3 regions of the Cellulomonas sp. CW35 genome follow, and region 2 is predicted to be linked to each of the others. Evidence: predicted binding sites of a transcription regulator. Region 2 holds the regulator's gene; each other region holds the start of a gene.
What was found. The regulator HrcA, encoded in region 2, represses chaperone genes, less so after heat shock. The targets are predictions, from matches to a motif close to TTNGCACTCGNNNNNNNCGAGTGCNAA.
Positions count from the first base shown of each region.

Region 1 (6,637 bases), 1.6 Mb from region 2:
ACGGCACGTCGAGCAGCCGGCCCACGCGCGCGATGTCGCTCGCGTCCTTCGCGGTCGCCGTCGCGAGCACCGCGTCGGCCGTGTGCCCCGGCGCGAGCGCCGTCCACGCGAGCGCCACCTCGTACCCGCGGTCCGACGTGCCGTCCGGCATGGGCGCGTCACCGACCTGGTCGACGTCCAGCACGTCCGAGACGATCGGCCCGTGCACCGACTGGCGCACGACGATGGTCACGTCGTCACCGCCGTTGACCTTGATGACCTCCGTACGGGCTCGGATCCGCGCCGTGCCGTCGCCGCGCACGGTCGCGTTCCCCTCGACCCGCTCGACGAAGAAGTCCGTCACGTCCGCGCCCAGGTTCGTCAGACCCCACGCGAGGTCCGCGTTGTGGCCGATCACCACGCCCGGGAAGCCCGCGAAGCCGAAGCCCGACACGTCGTACGGGCACGCCTCGTCGACCTGCGCGCAGCGCAGACCCACCTGCATCCAGATCCCCGGCGCGGAGATGCCCAGGTGCGGGTCGTTCGCGAGGATCGGCGCGCCGCTCGCGGTGTGCTCGCCCGAGACCACCCACGAGTTCGACCCGACACCCTCACCCTCACCGACGAGGTGCGGGACGGCGTCGAGCGCCTTGTTCGCGCTGTCGATCGCCGCCTGCAGGCCCGAGTCGTCCAGGTCGAGCTCGCCGGCCGCGCTCGCCGGCGTCGCGCTCGTGAGGTCCTCGGCCGCGACGATCGGGGCGTTGAGGTCGTACGGGTAGGCCGGGAACAGCTCGTCGACCTTCGCGACGTCCCGCACGGACGCGTACACGCGTGCCCGCGACAGCTCGGCGTCGTAGTTGCCGCGCAGGTCCCACGCCATCGCCTTGAGCCACGCGAGCGAGTCCACGGCCTCCCACGGCTCGGGCGCCTCGACGTGGACCTGCAGCCCGAGCACGGTGTACTCGACGGCGATCTGTGAGGGCGCCTTGCCGTCCAGGTAGGCGTTGACGCCGGCGGCGTACGCCTCGAGCGCGTCACGCGTCGAGGGGTCGATGATCGCGAGCTCGGCCTCCGCAACCCGGCGCCAGCCGAACGTGCGGATCACCTTGTCCGCGTCGAGCGCGTCCTCGTTCTGCCCGACGAGCTCCGAGAGCCGCCCCGCGACGACGTGGCGGCGGTAGTCCATCTCGAAGAACCGGTCCTGCGCCGCGACGTAGCCCTGCGCGAGGAACAGGTCGTGCGGGTCCTGCGCGGTGATGGTGGGGACGCCGCGCGCGTCGCGTGTCACGGTCACCTCGTCGTGCAGGCCCGCGACCTCGAGGGTGCCGCTCACCTGGGGCAGCGGCCGGCGCACGACGACGAACGCGGCGACGACCGTCGCCACCAGCGCGACGACGAGGACGATGGCGACCGACAGGACGGTCAGACGGGCGGCACGGCTACGGAGCACGTCTGCGAGGGTAGTGCGGGCCCGGCGCGGCTGCCGTCAGGAGGCGGCCGGCGCAGCGGCCGGGGCGGCCGAGGGCGCGGGCGACGAGGCCGTGGAGGACGACGACGAGTCCGACGACGCGGGCGTCGAGGCGGAGCCGGACGTGCCCTTGTCGGACGAGACCGCGGGGACCGACGACGACTTCGTGCCCGAGCGCGCGTCGTTGCGGTAGAAGCCCGAGCCCTTGAACACGACGCCGACCGACGAGAAGACCTTGCGCAGCCTGCCCTCGCACTCCGGGCAGACCGTGAGCGAGGCGTCCGAGAACGACTGGTGGATGTCGAAGGCGTGGCCGCACGCCGTGCACGCGTACGAGTAGGTGGGCACCGGTTCTCCCTGAGGTCCGTCCGTGATGCTGCGAGCCCGGGCGCCGGGGTGGCGCGGCCTGGCACTCACACGTTCCGAGTGCCAATGGTAACGACCCGCGCAACCCGTCGATTCCCGGACCGCCGGCGGGCACGGCGCCGGGGTGCCCAGGGCGCACGACGAGGGCGCCCGGCCGAGATGGTCGGGCGCCCTCGTCGCGCAGAGCGTCAGACGGTCGGAGCGGGCGGCGTCGGGCCGTCCTCGGGGCGGATCGTCGGCGGGGTGGTGAGGTCGGACTGCAGCGCGGGCGTGGGGCGCTGCGCGAGCAGGTCGCGGATCTCCTGCAGCAGCAGGATGTCCTCGGCCGGCGCGGCCGGCTCGGCCTCCTCACCGCGCTTGCGCCGCGCTGCGAGCGCGTTCAGGGGCAGCACGACGAGGAAGTACACGGCTGCGGCGGTCAGCAGGAACGTGATCAGCGCCGTGAGCACCTTGCCCATGAGGATGGGCTGCGCCTGCTCGTTGCCCCAGCTGTACGGGCCGATCGTCCAGATGTTGTCGAGGTTCGGCTGACCGAAGATCCACCCGATGAGCGGGTTGATGACGTTCTCGACGATCGACGACACGAGGGCGCCGAACGCCGCGCCGATGACGACGCCGACCGCGAGGTCGACGGCGTTGCCGCGCGAGATGAAGTCCTTGAATCCCTCGAAGACCTTCCCCAGGCCCTTGGCGCCGGAGCCGAGGGCGTTCGCGGCGGATCCCGCCGTCGAACCGAATGTGGACTGCGACACGAGTACCTCCGATGAGCACGGGACAACCAGGCTGGACGTTCGATCATGGCACGACGACGGCGCTGAGCAAGCCCGTCACCGCGGCTCCCGCCAGCGCCGCGGCCTCCTCGGGCGTCACGGCGAGCAGCACGGGCGGCGTCTGCGCCTCGCCGCCGACCGCCCAGCCCCCCTCGTCGTCGCCCGGTGCGACCGGCAGGACGAGCGCGCGCCGCGCGACGACGACACCCTGCGTGCCGGTCTCGGCCGCCGCCGCGAGCACGTCGACCCGCGTGCCGGGCGTCAGCAGCGCCGCCACCGCGGGGTCCGCGAGCCGCACGGCCGCGACCACCGTGCCCGGCGGACCGACGAGCTCGCCCGAGGTCAGGAGGCCGGGCACCACGGGCAGGCCCGCGGGGACCGGCACGGCCGTCGCGCGGCCGAGCAGACCGTCCGGGCTCGTGCGCGTGGCGTGCAGCGCGAGGGCCGCCGGGAGCCGGGCGACACGCAGGTCGCCCGACCCGAGCGTCGTGCCCGCGGGCAGGTCACGCGCCGCGACCACGACCGCCCGGACCTCGGGCGCGGGCGGCCTCAGCACCTGCAGCGTCGACGTCGCCGCGAGGCCCACCCCGAGCGCCGCGACGACGAACCGGCACCGCCACAGCACCGCGCGCCACGCAACCCGCACGGGGCGGCGTCGCCGCTCGAGCGGCGGGACGGGGAACCTGGTCGACGGCACGCCCGCACGCTAGGGCGCAGCGCGCCACGCGGGGCCCCCGGTTCGGTCACCTGGGGACGGGTGTGCGTCCGCGCGGGGCTGGGGTCGGGTCGCGACGGACCGGACGCCCGTGCACGGTCAGGTCACCAGTGCGGCGGCTTGTCGCGGCGCAGGCGCTCGTCGTTCGCGTCCGCCCCCTCGCCCCACCCGACGTCGGAGTCGTCCGCGCTGCGCAGCGCGAGCAGCGCGTCGCCGGACCTGTCCCCCGCGCCGCCCGACCGCGGTCCCGCGCCGGGGGACGCCGCGGGCGACACCGCGGGTGCGGTCGTCGCCGCGGGGGCCGCGGGCAGCGTCGAGCGCAGCACCGACTCGTCCGTGCCGACCGTCCCGGGCGGGCGCACCGCGCGGCGCGGCCGTCGCGGGCGCGGGTCCTGGCTGCTCATCGCCCGATCATCGCACCGCGGCGGGGACCGGTCCGAGCCGGGTGACCCGTGCGCCGACCGCACCGGGCGCTCAGGACAGCGCGCGCTCGATCGCCCCGCGCACGGCGGTGTCGATCCGGTACGACCGGCGGGTGACGCCCAGCTCGTCGCGCAGCGCCTCCGCGAGCTCGTCACGCGAGCGCTGCACGCCGTCGGACTGCAGCCAGCCGACCAGGTCGTCGAGCTGGTCGTCGCTGTAGGCGGCGATCGGCAGGCCGCGGCGCACGTCGGGCCGCGGCAGCGTGCGCACCGGCAGCGCGGGCTGCTCGGGACGCACGACCGACAGCGGACGGTGCCGCGTGTCGTCGACGACGACCCCGTCCATGGCGACCGGCGCCACGCCGGAGCGCGACGCGCCCTGCAGCACCATGCTCCCCGTCACGGCGGGCGGCTCCGGGGGCGTCGCCGCGGGCCGCGCGGGCTCCTGCGCGGCCTCACGCGGTGCGGGCACCTCGGGCGTCGGGGCCGTGCCGGTGGGTCCGGTCGGTCCCGAGGCCTTGGCGGCGGTCGGCCCCGTGCCGGCGCGCTCGTCCGAGCCGCGGCCCTTGCGCTGGCGGGCCTTGCGTCGCAGCGCACGTCCGCTCGCCCGGCCGTCCGGCGAGTCGTCGGCGGGGCCGGCATCACCCGCGCTCGGGGCGGTCGGCCGCGCGGGCGCGGACGCGCCGGCCGACGCGACCTCATGGTCGTCGGTCCCCTGCGCACGCTCCGGCGCGTCGTGGGTGCCCGCCTCGGCCACCTCGACCGCGACACCCGCCCCGGCACGCGCCCCCGCAGCCTCGCCCGGTGCGCGCTCGTCGTCGGTCCAGGACTGCGGCAGGCCGATGACGGCCGTACCGGTGCGTGGCTCGACGGGTGCGGGCACGGCGCGGTGCACGTAGCGCCGGATCCGGTCGACCTCGGCCTCGGGGTCGAGGAACGCCGCGGCGGACCACACGCGCACGACCGTCCAGCCGAGGCGCTCGAGCCGGTCGGCGGTGAGGCGCTCGCGCACGCGCACGGACGGCTCGCTCACGTACGCGTCGTCGTCGGTCAGGACCGCGACGAGCATGCGCCCCGGCAACGACGGGTGCCCGACGACCATGGGGATGCGCTGCCCGCCGGGGACGCCGTAGTCGAGCTCGACGACGAGCCCGTGCCGCCACAGGCGCTCGGCGAGGTCGACGAGCAGGCGGTCGGGGTCCACGGCGTGCGACGCGGGTGCGGTCCGGCCGGCGCCGCGCTCGGCGGCGAACGCCAGCAGGTCGCGCAGCAGGCGCGGGCCGTCGCCGCGCAGCCGCTCGGGGTCGAGGTCGTCGGCGCCGAAGCAGGACACCACCGACAGCCGGTGACGGGTCGAGCCGAGCGCGTCCAGCAGCAGAGCGTCGCCGCCCGGCCCGGACAGCACGCCGAAGGTGTGCAGCACGCGCCGGTGCGGCGTGCGGCCGAGCCCGAGCGTGAGGACCACCGCGTCGCGGTGCAGCCCGGCGACTCCCGTGAGGTCGGTCACGACGAACGGCTCGGGCCGCACGGGGTCGAAGAACGCGGCGAGCGCGGGGTTGGTCCGCACCTCGTCGAGCACGGCCTCGCGCACGGCCTCGGCGTGCGCGGGCGTGACGGTGACGACCGCGAGCGACTCCTCGGGGCGGGACAGCGCGTGCTCGAGCACGAGGTCGACGGCCTGCGCGACCTCGGCCGGGGTGGTCTCGACGATGCCGCCGGGGCCGGGCATCCCCGTGCCGTCGACGACGTCGAGCCGCACGAGCGGGCGGCTCGTGGGCAGCGGGGTCGCGACCAGCGCGTCGCCGTACCCGTGCTCGGACAGGAACGTCGTGAGGTAGGGGTCGCGCGCGACCGTGTCGGCGCGCAGCGTGGCGCGCGGCAGCACCTCGGCGAGGTCACGCACCGCGCTGCCGGACGCGCACCGGGCGTCCCCGACGACGACGACCTGCCGGCCGCGGGCGACCGCGGCGAGCGCGACCTCCGTGGGCAGGTGCGCGGCGGCGCCGAGCACGACGAGGTCGACGGTGCGGGACGCGGGCAGCACCTGCGGCACGAGCATGGGGCTCGCGACGAGCACGGGGCGCAGGCGGCGCGCGACGTCGGGGTACCGCGCGAACGTGTCGCGCAGCGACGTCAGGCGCTCCTCGACCAGCTCGGCGAACAGCTCCTCGGCCTGCTCGCGGTGACGGCGCAGGACGGCCGCGACCTGCGCGGCGACGGCGGTGCGCACGGGTGGGGCGAGGCTCGCGACGTGCGCGCGGTCCAGCTCGGAGTACCGCTGCGCCATGGCGCCGAGCGCCTCGCCGTCGTACCCGGCGAGCGCCGGGTCCTCGGCGAGGATCTGCTCGATCACGGTGCTCCACCACGCGAGCTCGAGCTCGGCCGGTGCCTGGGCGGCGGCGACGCGCCGCTCGGCGAGGTCGTCGACGAGCGCGCCGAGGCCCGCCGCGCGCAGCCGGTGCAGCAGGCCGGTGCGGTCGGGCAGGGTCTCGAGCGCGTCCTGCGCCCCGCGCAGCCGCTCGAGCCGTTCGGTGAGCGCGGGCAGCGGGAGCGCGCACAGCCCGGCGCCGCCGGGGGTGGGTGCGAGCACCTCGTCGAGCGCCTCGAGGTCCTCGCGCACGGCGCGGTACTCCTCCTCGAGCGTCTCGAGGCCCTCGGGCAGTCGCGGCCAGCCGCCGCTCGGGCAGTGCGCCTGCCACGTCTCGCGGCGCGCCTGCACCTCGACGAGCGCGGAGTGCAGGTCCGCGACGGGGCGGCCGGGGCGCACCATGTCCTTCGCCTGGCGGCGCAGGCGTCGCCGCAGCCAGTAGCCCATCGGGAGCTCGCGCTCGGCGCGCCACTGCTTGGTCGCGGTGGCGGCGACCAGGTCGGCGGCGGTGCGCTCGAACACGATCGGCAGGAACACGTCGAGCGAGGC
Region 1 is NZ_CP199000.1:2,933,498-2,940,134, forward strand. It holds gene ACT17Q_RS13350 (penicillin acylase family protein) at 1-1,429, opposite strand, end outside; gene ACT17Q_RS13355 (FmdB family zinc ribbon protein) at 1,466-1,795, opposite strand; gene mscL (large conductance mechanosensitive channel protein MscL) at 2,002-2,565, opposite strand; gene ACT17Q_RS13365 (SAF domain-containing protein) at 2,609-3,280, opposite strand; gene ACT17Q_RS13370 (hypothetical protein) at 3,403-3,702, opposite strand; gene ACT17Q_RS13375 (hypothetical protein) at 3,773-6,637, opposite strand, start outside.
Region 1: the regulator HrcA is predicted to act here: its motif matches at 1,854-1,880, upstream of ACT17Q_RS13355 (FmdB family zinc ribbon protein).

Region 2 (6,637 bases):
CGCGATGCGCCGCCTCGAGACCCACTACCGCGACCTGTGCGACATCGAGTTCACGGTCGAGCGCGGCAAGCTCTGGATGCTGCAGACGCGCGTCGGCAAGCGCACCGCACCCGCCGCGTTCCGCGTCGCCGTGCAGCTCGTCGACGAGAACCTCATCACGATGGACGAGGCGCTCGACCGCGTGACCGGCGCGCAGCTGTCCCAGCTGCTGTTCCCGCAGTTCGACGCGGGCGCCGAGCGCGACCTGCTCGCCCGCGGCATGGCCGCGTCGCCGGGTGCGGCCGTCGGCATGGCGGTGTTCGACGCGGAGACGGCCCAGGAGTGGGCCGCCGAGGGCAAGGAGGTCGTCCTCGTCCGCCGAGAGACCAACCCGGACGACCTGGGCGGCATGATCGCCGCCGTGGGCGTGCTCACCGCGCGCGGCGGCAAGACCTCGCACGCCGCGGTCGTCGCACGCGGTATGGGCCGCACCTGCGTGGTCGGCGCCGAGGCGCTCGACATCGACCTGCCCGGCCGCCGCCTGCACGTGGGGCCGCGCACCGTGCACGAGGGCGACGTCATCGCGATCGACGGCACCACCGGCGAGATCTTCGTCGGGTCCGTACCCGTGCGGCCCTCACCCGTGAGCCGCTACCTGGACGACGGTCTCGACGTCGCGCTCGCCGAGGCCGCGGACGAGGAGACGGCCGAGCTCGTCGTCGCGGTCGACCGGATCCTCACGCACGCCGACGCCGTCCGCCGCCTCGGCGTGCGCGCGAACGCCGACACGCCCGAGGACGCCGCCCGCGCGCGCCGCCTCGGTGCGCAGGGCATCGGGCTGTGCCGCACCGAGCACATGTTCCTGGGCGACCGTCGCGTGCTCGTCGAGCGGGTGGTCCTCGCGACCGACGACGACGAGCGCCAGGCCGCGCTCGACGCGCTCCTGCCGGTCCAGCGCGAGGACTTCGTCGGGATCCTGCGGGCCATGGACGGGTTGCCGACGACGATCCGGCTGCTCGACCCGCCGCTGCACGAGTTCCTGCCCGACCTGACCGAGCTCTCGGTGCGCGTCGCGCTCGCCGAGTCGCGCGGCGAGGTCGACCCGCACGACCTGCACCTGCTCGCCGCCGTACGGCGCATGCACGAGGCGAACCCGATGCTCGGCCTGCGTGGCGTGCGCCTCGGGCTCGTGGTGCCCGGGCTGTTCGCGCTGCAGATCCGTGCGGTCTGCGAGGCGGCCGCGCAGCTGCTCACGGACGGCCTCGCGCCACGGCCCGAGATCATGGTCCCGCTCGTCGGCTCGGTGCAGGAGCTGCGGCTCGTACGCGACGAGGCGCTGCGGATCATGGCGGACGTGTCGCAGGAGACCGGTCAGCCGCTCGACCTGCCGGTCGGCTGCATGATCGAGCTCCCGCGTGCGGCGCTCACCGCGGACCGCCTCGCGACGCAGGCGCAGTTCTTCTCGTTCGGCACGAACGACCTGACGCAGACCACGTGGGGCTTCTCGCGTGACGACGTCGAGGGCGCGTTCTTCCCGCAGTACAACGCGAACGGCGTGCTCGCGGTCTCCCCGTTCGAGACGGTCGACACCCGCGGCGTCGGGCGCCTCGTGCAGATCGCGGTCGAGGAGGGCCGCGCCGTGCGGCCCGACCTGCACCTCGGCGTGTGCGGCGAGCACGGCGGCGACCCGGAGAGCATCCGGTTCTTCCACGCGGTCGGTCTGGACTACGTGTCCTGCAGCCCGTTCCGGGTGCCGGTCGCGCGGCTCGAGGCCGGTCGCTCCGCGGTCGCGGCGGCGAGCGACACGCGCTGACGGACCCCTTCCCGGCGGGGTGACGCCGGGCACGAGCACGGCGCCGGTCCGCGCGGAGATACGCGGGCCGGCGCCGTCGTGCTCAGCCCCAGCGGCCCAGGCGGGTCGCGAGCAGCGCCAGCGCGACCGGGCCCGCGGTGGACGTGCGCAGCACGTGCGGTCCGAGGCGCACGGGCCGCGCGCCCGCGTCGACGAGCCGCGCGAGCTCGTCGTCGCCGATGCCGCCCTCCGGACCCACGACGACGAGCACGTCGCCGTCCTGCGGGAGCTCGGCGCCCGCCAGGGGGTCGGTCGCGCTCTCGTGCAGCACCAGCACGGCTCCCCCGGCCGCGACCACCTCACGCGCGCGGAGCGCGAGCGCCCGGGAGTCGAGCGCGACGTCCACCTCCGGCACCCACGCGCGGCGTGACTGCTTCGCGGCCGTGCGCACCGTGCCGAGCCAGCGCGCGCGGGACTTGGCGGCGCGCTCGCCGCGCCACACGACGATCGAGCGGTCCGCCTGCCACGGCACGACCGCGTCCGCGCCGACCTCGGTCGCCGCCTCGATCGCGAGCTCGTCGCGGTCGCCCTTCGCGAGCGCCTGCACGAGCACGAGCCGCACGCGGGGCGTGGGCTCGCGCACGAGCTCGAGCACCTCGACGTCGACGCCCTCGTGGCCGGCGTGCGCGACCACGCCGACGAGCCGTACGCCGCGCGTGTCGACCACGTCGACCCGCTCACCGCGCGCCCGGCGCTGCACGACCCCGGCGTGGCGGCCCTCGGTGCCGTCGAGCCGGAACGTGTCGCCCACCGCGAGGGGGTCGAGGCGGCCGGGGTCGACGACGAAGACGGGTGCGGTCATCGGCTACGGGTCCTGTCCCGCACGCTCAGCGGCCGGCGAGCTTGTCGCGCAGCTTGCCGAAGACGCCCTGGTGCGCGGCGGCGAGCCGGCCCTCGGGGCGCTCCTCGCCGCGCAGCGCCGCAAGGCGGCGAAGCAGCTCGGCCTGCTCGTCGTCGAGGCCCGTCGGGACGGTCACCTCGACGTGGACGTGCAGGTCGCCGCGTCCGCCGACGTGCAGGTGCCCCACGCCGAGCCCCTTGAGCGTCACGACCTGCTCGGGCTGCGTGCCGGGGCGCAGGTCGACCTCCTGCTCGCCGTCGAGCGTCTCGAACGTGAGCACGGTGCCCAGCGCGGCGGCGGTCATCGGCACGGACAGCGTCGCGTGCAGGTCGTCGCCGTCGCGCGTGAACACCTCGTGCCGGCGCTCGCGCACCTCGAGGTACACGTCACCGGGCGGGCCGCCCGCCGGGCCGACCTCGCCCTGGCTCGTGAGCTTGATGCGTGTGCCCGTGTCGACGCCCGCGGGGACGTCCACCGCGATCGTGCGACGCGCACGCACGCGCCCCTCGCCCGCGCACTCGGTGCACGGCTCCGGGATCGTCGTGCCGAACCCGCGGCACGCCGCGCACGGCTGGTTCGTCATGACCTGGCCGAGGAACGAGCGCGCCACGCGCTGCACCGTGCCCCGGCCGTGGCACGCCTCGCACGTCCGCGGCGACGTGCCGGGCCGGCAGCAGGACCCCTGGCACGTGGGGCACACCACCGCGGTGTCGACCGGGACCTCGCGGTGCGTGCCGAACGTGACCTCCGCGAGGTCGAGGTCGAGGCGCAGCAGCGCGTCCTGGCCGCGCCGCGCGCGCGGGATCGGGCCGCGCTGCGCGCCCGCACCCGTCGCGGCGCCGAAGAACGTCTCGAAGATGTCCTGGAAGCCGAAGCCCCCGCCCATGCCGCCGCCGGGCGACGACGGGTCGCCCCCCAGGTCGTACGCGCGGCGCTTCTCCGGGTTGCCGAGCACCTCGTAGGCGCGCGAGACGTCCTTGAACCGCTCCTCCGCGGCCGGGTCGTCGCCCGCCACGTCCGGGTGGTGCTCCCGGGCGAGCTTGCGGTACGCCTTCTTGATCTGCTCGGGCGTCGCGTCGCGCGGGACGCCGAGGATCGCGTAGTAGTCGGTGCTCACGTGGTGGTCTGCTCGCTTCCTGGCGGGCTCGTCGGATGGTCGGGACGCCGGGCGTCCGCGGTGCGTGGCCGGGGGCTACCCGGCGAGGATGCGCGTGAGGTAGCGCGCCACGGCGCGCACGGACGCCATGGTCGCGGGGTAGTCCATGCGGGTCGGACCGATCGCGCCGACCCGGGCGACCGAACCGCCCTCGTCGCCGTACCCGCTCGTGACGAAGCTCGTCTCGACCAGACCGTCGTGCTGCGTCTCGTGCCCGATCCGCACCGAGACCGCGGCCGTGTCCTCGGCCATCTCGGACAGCAGGCGCAGGAGCACGACCTGCTCCTCGAGCGCCTCGAGCACCGGACCGAGGCTGCGCGCGAAGTCCGTGCCCCCGCGGGCGAGGTTCGCCGTGCCCGCGAGCACGACGCGCTCCTCGCTCTCCTGCGCGAGCGTCTCCTCGACCACGCCCACGACCTGGCGCAGCAGCGCGAGGTCGTCGTCGGTGTACCGCTGCGAGACCTCGTCGACCACGCCGCGCAGCTCCGCGAGCCGGCGGCCGGCGACGCGCGCGTTGAGCGTCGCGCGCAGCTGCGCGACGCCGAGCTCGTCGAGCTCGGCCGACGCCTCGAGGGTGCGCTGCTCGACGCGGCCGGTGTCGGTGATGAGCACGACGAGCAGGTGTCGCTGGCCCACGGGCACGAGCTCGATGTGGCGCAGCGCGGAGCGCCGCAGCGAGGGGTACTGCACGACGGCGACCTGGTGCGTGAGCTGCGCGAGCAGCCGCACCGAGCGGTCGACGACGTCGTCCAGGTCGACCGCGTCCTCGAGGAACGCGCCGATCGCGCGCTTCTCGGGCCCGGACAACGGCTTGACGGTCGTCAGGCGGTCGACGAAGACGCGGTACCCCTTGTCGGTCGGGATGCGACCGGCGGACGTGTGCGGCTGAGCGATGAAGCCGCTCTCCTCGAGAGCGGCCATGTCGTTGCGGATCGTCGCCGACGACACCCCGAGCGCGTGCCGCTCGACCAGCGCCTTCGAGCCCACGGGCTCGCTCGTCGAGACGTAGTCCTCGACGATCGCGCGCAGCACGTCCATCCGCCGCTCGTCGCTCATCTCGCCTCCGTCCGTCGCGCCGCCCGCTGCCCGTCACTGGTAGCACTCGCCTCGTCCGAGTGCCAATCCTACGCCGCGCGCGGGCGCTGCCGCCCGAGCGGTCCGTGGGCACCCTAGGGTGACGGACCGACGGACCGCGACGAGGGAGAGCCAGGCTGATGGATCGCTACGGGTCGGACGTGCTGGGCGGCGGACGTGCCGAGCACCACCGAGGACCGCGGACGTCGCGTCCGCAGGCCGCCGAGCGCGGGCTCGTCGTGGAGGAGGTCACCACCGGGTGGGTGGGTGCCGTGGTGCGCGTCGAGAAGTCGGGCGGGCAGCACGTCGTCGTGCTCGAGGACCGCAAGGGCCGCACGCGCACGTTCCCGCTCGGGCCGGGGTTCTGGGTCGACGGCGAGCCGGTGGTCCTCACGGCGCCCGTGACGTCGACGGCGCCGCGTCCGCCCGAGCGCACCGCGTCCGGCTCGCGCGCCGTCCAGGGCGCCCGGGCGCGGGTGGCGCGGGGCAGCCGCATCTGGGTCGAGGGCCGGCACGACGCCGAGCTGGTCGAGAAGGTGTGGGGCGACGACCTGCGCGTCGAGGGGGTCGTGGTCGAGCTGCTCGAGGGCGTGGATCACCTGGTCGAGGCGCTGCGGGAGTTCTCCCCCACCCCCGAGCGGCGCGTCGGCGTCCTCGTCGACCACCTGGTCGCGGGGTCGAAGGAGGCGCGGATCGCCGCCGAGGCCGTGCGCGTCGCGCCCGCGGGCACGGTCCTGGTGCTCGGGCACCCCTACGTCGACGTGTGGCAGGCCGTGCGTCCCGCGCGGCTGGGCCTGACCGCCTGGCCGACGATCGAGCGCGGCACCGAGTGGAAGCTCGGGATCCTGCGCGAGCTCGGCTGGCCGGCAGCCGACCAGGCCGACGTCGCGCAGGCCTGGAAGCGGATCCTCGGCACGGTGCGCACCTTCGCCGACCTGGAGCCCGCGCTGCTCGGCCGCGTCGAGGAGCTCATCGACTTCGTCACGGCCTGACGACGGACGGGCCCCCGCGCTGCGGCGCGGGAGCCCGTCCTCGGTTCCGGACCGGTCAGGGGACGACCGGCTCGCGGTTCAGCCGGCGGTACACGTAGGTCTGCGCGAGCAGCGCGACGGGCAGCGTGACGAGCGTGCCGACACCGCACACGAGGCCACCGACGGCGCTCGCGAGCGCGACGCCGAGGAAGATCAGCAGCGCGGGCACGATGTTGTCCCTGACGAGCTGGAAGCTGGCCTTGAGCGCGTCCACCGCGCCCGAGCCGCGGTCCACGACGTAGTACAGCGTGAACTGCGCGAAGAACGCGACCACGATGCCCGGCAGGTAGCACAGCGCGTAGCCGACGGCCGTCAGCACGGCGACCAGCAGCGACGCCAGGATCACCGCGGGCAGGTTCTTGAACTTGAAGAACGTGTCGACGGTCAGCGCCTCGCCACGGCTGATCCGCAGCGCGCCCTGCACGAAGCCGGCCTGCACGATCGACAGCACGAGCACCGCGACGACCGAGATCAGCGCCGTCGAGACCAGCACCGCCGCGAAGCCCGGGCCCGACCCGAAGGTGATGTTGCCCTCGTCGTCGATCGTGGTCTCCGACGTGCGCAGGAACAGGCCCGCGATCACGAAGTACCAGATGCCGATGACGACGATCGAGCCGACGACGTACGCGACGATCGCGATGAGGATCGGCGAGAGGTTCTCGGTGAACTTCTTCCAGCCCCACTTGAAGCCCTCGACGACGTCG
Region 2 is NZ_CP199000.1:1,341,935-1,348,571, reverse strand. It holds gene ppdK (pyruvate, phosphate dikinase) at 1-1,792, shown strand, start outside; gene ACT17Q_RS06315 (16S rRNA (uracil(1498)-N(3))-methyltransferase) at 1,875-2,633, opposite strand; gene dnaJ (molecular chaperone DnaJ) at 2,659-3,789, opposite strand; gene hrcA (heat-inducible transcriptional repressor HrcA) at 3,865-4,884, opposite strand; gene ACT17Q_RS06300 (DUF3097 domain-containing protein) at 5,043-5,894, shown strand; gene ACT17Q_RS06295 (hypothetical protein) at 5,950-6,637, opposite strand, start outside.

Region 3 (6,637 bases), 440 kb from region 2:
GACAAGGTCATGGCGCGATTCTGCCAGTCGCCTCGCGGGCTGCGCGCACCGGCGCGGTCCCGAGCCGTCCCCCGTTCGGGGAAAACCGGGACACACGCGACTCGAACCGCGTCACGACTGCCTCGCGAACGGGTCTTGACCGGATTCTGACTCGGTTGTAGCGTTCCGGTCACGACAGCGGCTCGGCCTGGGACTTCGGACCCTGGTCACCGCCCACCAGCACCGCACCACCGCCAGACACCAGATCGCCCGGATCCGCAGCCGGACGATTGCACGAGGAGGACGCATGGCCGAGATCTCGAGGTTGCCCGGACCGGTGATGGACCTGTGGGAGTGGCAGTTCGAAGGCGCCTGCCGCCAGGCCGACCCCGACCTGTTCTTCCACCCCGAGGGCGAGCGTGGTTCAGCCCGCCGTCGCCGCGCCGAGGCCGCCAAGGCCGTGTGCGCCACGTGCCCCGTGCTCGAGCAGTGCCGTGAGCAGTCGCTCGCGGTCCGTGAGCCGTACGGCGTCTGGGGCGGGCTCTCCGAGGACGAGCGCGCAGCGCTGCTCGCCCAGCGTGCCCGCACGGTCGTCGCCCGCACCAGCGCCTGACTCCCGCTGCTGCCACCGCCCGGACCGCCGCGAGGCGCCTCGGGCACCGAGAGACCACCGGGACCCACCGGGAACGACGAGGGCCCCCGTCCACGGCGGGTTCTAGCGATCCCCGCAACGCCCTGTTTTCAGGGAGTTGCGGGGATCGTGCTTTCACCAGAGCTCAAGATGAGGTTCTTCGAGGTCTTCGACCGTGTCGGGAGTGCGACGCTCGCCGCTCGGGAGGTCGGCCTGAGCCGGCACACGGCGGCGGGGTGGGTGCGCCAGGCCGGTCTGCGTTCCGTGGGCGTTGGGGGGTGGGGGCCGCATCCGGGCAAGGGTGAGTACCAGCGGCTGCGGCGTGCGGGTGTATCCCGGCGTCGCGCTGCTGAGCAGGTCGGGGTCAACGAGCGCACCGCACGCGACTGGGACGGCGGCGTTCGTAAGACCCGCGGGGCTCGGATCTACCCCGACGGGCGCCGGGTGGACTATAAGACGGGCGTGACCACCCTTGTCCGAGCGCACGAGATGGTGTCGCTCGCGGCACTGGAGGCCGAGCTGGATCGGCGGTTCTTGACGTTGGCCGAGCGGGAGACGATCGCCGACCTACGCCGGCAGAATGCCTCGCTGCGTGAGATCGGTCGCCAACTGGGTCGGCCGGCGTCGACGATCAAACGAGAGCTGGACCGGCGGTCCGTCGACGGCGTCTACCGCCCGTATGCCGCCCAGCGGGCGTGGGCCAAGAGCCGCGCCCGTCCCAAGGCGGCCAAGCTCGCCGCCGACGGTCCGCTGCGTGAGTTCGTCGCCGCGAAGCTCGCGCAGCGGTGGTCACCCGAGCAGGTCTGCCACGCTCTGGTCGAGGACTTCCCCCACGACGAGAGCATGCGGGTGAGCACCGAGACGATCTACCAGGCGATCTACGTCCAGGCCCGCGGTGGGCTGCGCCGTGAGGTCGCCGACGCGCTGCGCACCGGGCGGACCCGCCGCAAACCCCACACGAGCCCGGACCAGCGCACGTCCCGGTTCGTTGACGAGATGGTGATGATCTGTGAACGCCCCGCCGAGGTCGAGGACCGAGCGGTGCCCGGGCACTGGGAGGGCGACCTGATCGTCGGCACCGGGTCGGCCTCCGCGATCGTGACCCTGGTCGAACGCTCGACCCGCTACGTGATGCTCGGGCACCTGCCCGGCGGGCACAGCGCCGAGGAGGTCCGCGACGTCCTGGTCCCGCTGATCACAACCCTGCCAGACCACCTGCGCGGATCGCTGACCTGGGACCAGGGCTGCGAGATGGCTGCCCACAAGCAGTTCACGATCGCGACCGGGGTGCCGGTCTACTTCTGCGACCCGCACTCGCCCTGGCAGCGCGGCTCGAACGAGAACACCAACGGGCTGCTGCGCCAGTACTTCCCCAAGGGCACAGACCTGTCGATCCACTCCCCGGCCGACCTCGAACACGTCGCCCAACAACTCAACGGCCGACCACGCAAGACGCTCGGCTGGAGAACCCCAGCCGAGCGTCTGCGTGATCTACTGACAACCACATAAGCCATCAGGTGTTGCGAGGACCCCGAGAATCCGCCCACCAGGACGGGGGCCCTCGTCGTCGCCGACCGCGGTCACCGTCACACGGACGGCGGCGCGAGCCGGCGGGCGATCACTTGGCGACGACCGCCAGCACGTCGCGCGCCGAGAGGATCAGGAACTCCTCGCCGGCGTACTTGACCTCGGTGCCGCCGTACTTCGAGTAGATGACCTTGTCACCCACGGCGACGTCGAGCGGGACACGGTTGCCCTTGTCGTCGATCCGGCCCGGACCGATCGCGAGGACCTCGCCCTCCTGGGGCTTCTCCTTGGCGGAGTCCGGGATGACCAGGCCCGAGGCCGTCGTCGTCTCCGCCTCCAGCGGCTTCACGACGATCCGGTCCTCGAGCGGCTTGATGGAGACCGACACAGCGGACCTCCCCTTCGCGTGTTGAGTGGTTCAGCGGGTCGCGCCCAGCCACCGTCGTCGCGGGTGCCGGAAGGCCTGGCGCATTGGCACACTCACACCGAGAGTGCCAGTTCCCTCACTCTAGGAACGCCTTGGCACTCGGTCAAGGCGAGTGCTAACCGTGTCCACCCGCCGCCCGGTGCGGTGCACCGCGGCGCGCGACAGGTGGAAGGATCGCCGCCATGGATGCCGACGGGCTCAGCCGGCTGCTCGCCCCCGAGGGGTGGGCGCTGCTGTCCGCCCTGCCGCCGTACGACGAGCGGCTGGCGATGCCGCTGGGCGAGCGGCTGCGCGCCGAGGGGCTGCACCCCTCGCTCGTCGCGGCCGCGCTCACCCAGTCCCGGCTGCGCGCCAAGGCCCACGCCAAGCTCGGCGACTTCGCCGACGGCATGCTGTTCACGTCCGCCGGGCTCGAGCAGGCGACCCGGCTCGAGGTCGCCGCGCACCACGCGCGCCGGTACCGCGACGCGGGCCTGACGCACGTCGCGGACCTCACGTGCGGGATCGGGGCGGACGCGCTCGCGTTCGCGGGCGTCGGGCTGCGCGTCACCGCGGCCGAGCTCGACGAGATGACCGCTGCGATCGCCACGGTCAACCTGCGCCACTTCCCCGAGGTCGAGGTCCGGCACACCGACGGCCTCGCGCTCGACCTCGCGGACGTCGACGGCGTCTACGCCGACCCCGCCCGCCGCACGGGCGGCGGCTCGCGCGTCCACGACCCGGCCGCGTACGCACCGCCGCTCGACGCGGTGCTCGCCGTACGCGAGCGCGTCCCCGCCCTCGGCCTCAAGCTCGGCCCGGGCGTCGCGCACCGCGACCTGCCCGCGGACGCGCGCGCGCAGTGGGTCTCGGTCGACGGTGACGTCGTCGAGCTGGGTCTGTGGTTCGGGCCCCTCGCACCCGAGGGCCCCGGGCGGTCCGCGCTCGTCCTCGCGGGCGGCACCGCGCACGTCCTCGCACCCGACGAGCCCGCGGCCGCGCACGTCGGCGAGCTCGGGGGCTACCTGTACGAGCCCGACGGGGCGGTGATCCGTGCCGGCCTCGTCGGGGACGTCGCGCTCGACGTGCGCGGACGCCTCGTCGACCCGACGATCGCGTACGTGACGTCCGACGAGCGCAGCGCGACCCCGTTCGCGACGGGCTACCGCGTCCTCGACCGCATGCCGTTCGGTCTCAAGCGCCTGCGCACCTACCTGCGCGAGCGCGGCGTCGGGCGGCTCACGATCAAGAAGCGCGGCACCGCCGTGGTGCCCGAGCAGCTGCGCCGCCAGCTCGACCTGCGGGGCGAGGCGACGGGCACGATCGTCCTGACGCGCATCGCCGGGCAGCAGAGCGTGCTCGTCGTCGAGCCGCTCGAGACCCGCACCAGCACCCCGGGGGACGCGTGATGGCCGCACCCGTGCACCTGCCGTTCGCCCGCAGCGAGCGCTCGACGGTCGGCCTCGAGTGGGAGGTCGCCCTCGTCGACGCCGACTCGGGCGACCTGCGCCAGGCGGCCGACGCGATCTTCGACACCGTCGGGCACGACCACCCCAACATCACGCAGGAGCTCCTGCGGAACACGGTCGAGATCTCCTCGGGCAAGTGCCGCACGGTCGCCGAGGCGGGGCGGGACCTGCAGCGCGCGCTCGACGAGGTCGCCGCGGCCGCCGCTCCCCTGCGCATCGACCTGATGGGCGGCGGCACGCACCCGTTCGCGAACTGGGCGACGCAGAAGGTCAGCGACAAGCAGCGCTACGCGACGCTGATCGACCGCACGCAGTGGTGGGGCCGGCAGATGCTGATCTACGGCGTGCACGTGCACGTCGGCGTCGAGGACCGGGCCAAGGTGCTGCCGATCTCGCGCGCGATGCTGACGGTGTTCGCGCAGCTCCAGTCGCTGTCGGCGTCGTCGCCGTTCTGGAACGGCAAGGACACCGGCTACGCGTCGAACCGCGCGCTGCTGTTCCAGCAGCTGCCCACGGCGGGCCTGCCGTACCAGTTCGAGGAGTGGTCGCAGCTCGAGCAGTACGTCGGTGACATGATGCACACGGGCGTGATCGACCAGTTCGACGAGGTGCGCTGGGACATCCGCCCGTCGCCCCGGTTCGGGACGCTCGAGATGCGCATCGCCGACGGCGCGACGAACCTGCTCGAGGTCACCGCGATCTCAGCGCTGACGCACTGCCTCGTCGAGCACTTCTCGACGCTCCTCGACGCGGGCGAGCCGCTGCCGAGCATGCCGACCTGGTTCGTGCAGGAGAACAAGTGGCGCTCGGCGCGCTACGGGATGGACGCGATCGTCATCACCGACGCGGCCGGCGACGAGGAGCTGGTCACGGACTCGGTGTCCCGCTGGCTCGAGGTGCTCGCGCCCGTGGCCGAGCGGCTCGGCTGCGCCGACGAGCTCGACCAGGTGCGCGTGGTGCTGCGCCGGGGCGCGTCCTACCAGCGCCAGCGCGCGGTCGCGCGGCGCAACGCGGGCGAGCTCGACGCGGTGGTCGCGTCCCTCGTCGCCGAGCTCCGGGCGGGCAAGCCGCTCTGAGCCGGCCGGGACTCGCGCCTCGAGCCCGCCCGCGTGGTCAGCGCTGCGCGTACGTCCGCTCGATCGACGGGAAGTACGAGGCGGGGCCGCTCACCGTCCCCTCAGGCATCGGCCAGCACCGCGTCGATCTGGCCCATGGCGGCCGTCATGCCGTCGGCCATCCCCATCGCGACGAGCTTCTCGAGGTCCTCGAGGGTGTCGAACCGCGACGTCACGGTCATCCGGGTGCCGCCCTCGAGCGGCTCGAACGTCACGCGCCCGTGGATGGTCGGCATCTCGTCGGACGGCTGTCCTGCGTCGTCGGCGAACCCGTCCTCGAACTCGATGGACCTGTGCTCGTCGATCGCCAGGAACGTCCACCAGCCGTGCGCCTTCTCGCCGTCCGGGCCCGTCATGAAGTACGAGACGTGGCCGCCGACGCGCAAGTCGTGGTCCGGGAACGTCGCGGGCCACTCGGGCGGGCCCCACCAGCGCTCGAGCTTGCGCGGGTCGGCCCAGATCTGCCACACCTTCTCGGGCGGTGCGGCGAGCTCCGCGACGATCACGAGGCTGAGCGCCTGCGTGTCCTTGGTCGTGCTGACGACTGTCATGACGGGTCCCTCTCGTCCTGGGTGGGCGGGTGCTGCTGGTGGTCGTCGTCCTGCGCGAGGAGGTCCGCGATCCGGTCCACCCGGCCGCGCCAGACCGCCTCGTACGCGTCGAGCAGCCGGGCTGCCGCCCGGACCGTCTCGACGTCGCCGCTCACGATCTGCTCACGTCCCTGCCGACGCTTGTGCACGAGCGCCGCCCGTTCGAGCACCGCGACGTGCTTCTGGACCGCCGCGAAGCTCATCGAGTACCGCCGGGCGAGCGCCGAGACCGACTGCTCGTCCCGCAGCACGCGCACGACGATGTCGCGCCGGGTCGCGTCGGCGAGCGCGCCGAAGATCCGGTCGACCTCGTCCTGGTCGAGCTGGGCGACGCCTGTTCCTACAACCATGTGGTTGTACGTTACGCGCGGACCGGCTCCGCCACAACCCCCGGGACCTCAGTCCGTGCGCATCGCCTCGGCGACGGCCCGGGCACCCGCCGCCGCCTCGCCGCGCAGCCCGGCGACGACGCCCGCACGGTCGGCCGCGGACCGGTTCTGGCTCAGCTTCGCCTTGCCCTCCACGCGCTCCACCACGAGCTCGACCCCGACGACCGCGCGCAGCTGCTTGGTCACGAACACCTCGGGCGCGTCGGTCACGCGCCACGGCTGCGACCGGTGCGCCTCGTGCGCGTCCGTGAGCCGCGTGACCGCGTCCCGCACCCACCGCGGGTCGTCGTGCACCGTGACGCGGCCCGTGAGGTGCACCGCGGAGTAGTTCCACGTCGGCACCACGCGCCCGTGCTCGGCCTTCGACGCGTACCAGGACGGCGACACGTACGCCTGGTCTCCCGCCACGATGGCGAGCGCCGGCGAGCCTGGCTCGATCCCCCGCCACTGCCCGTTGCCCCGCGCCATGTGCGCGATCAGCCGGTCCTCGTCCCACAGCACGGGCAGCAGCGTCGCGACCGGGAACCCGTC
Region 3 is NZ_CP199000.1:902,293-908,929, reverse strand. It holds gene ACT17Q_RS04370 (MerR family transcriptional regulator) at 1-11, opposite strand, end outside; gene ACT17Q_RS04365 (WhiB family transcriptional regulator) at 287-592, shown strand; gene ACT17Q_RS04360 (IS30 family transposase) at 761-2,119, shown strand; gene groES (co-chaperone GroES) at 2,229-2,525, opposite strand; gene ACT17Q_RS04350 (class I SAM-dependent methyltransferase) at 2,747-3,952, shown strand; gene ACT17Q_RS04345 (glutamate--cysteine ligase) at 3,952-5,088, shown strand; gene ACT17Q_RS04340 (SRPBCC family protein) at 5,190-5,678, opposite strand; gene ACT17Q_RS04335 (ArsR/SmtB family transcription factor) at 5,675-6,067, opposite strand; gene ACT17Q_RS04330 (FMN-binding negative transcriptional regulator) at 6,116-6,637, opposite strand, start outside.
Region 3: the regulator HrcA is predicted to act here: its motif matches at 2,657-2,683, upstream of groES (co-chaperone GroES).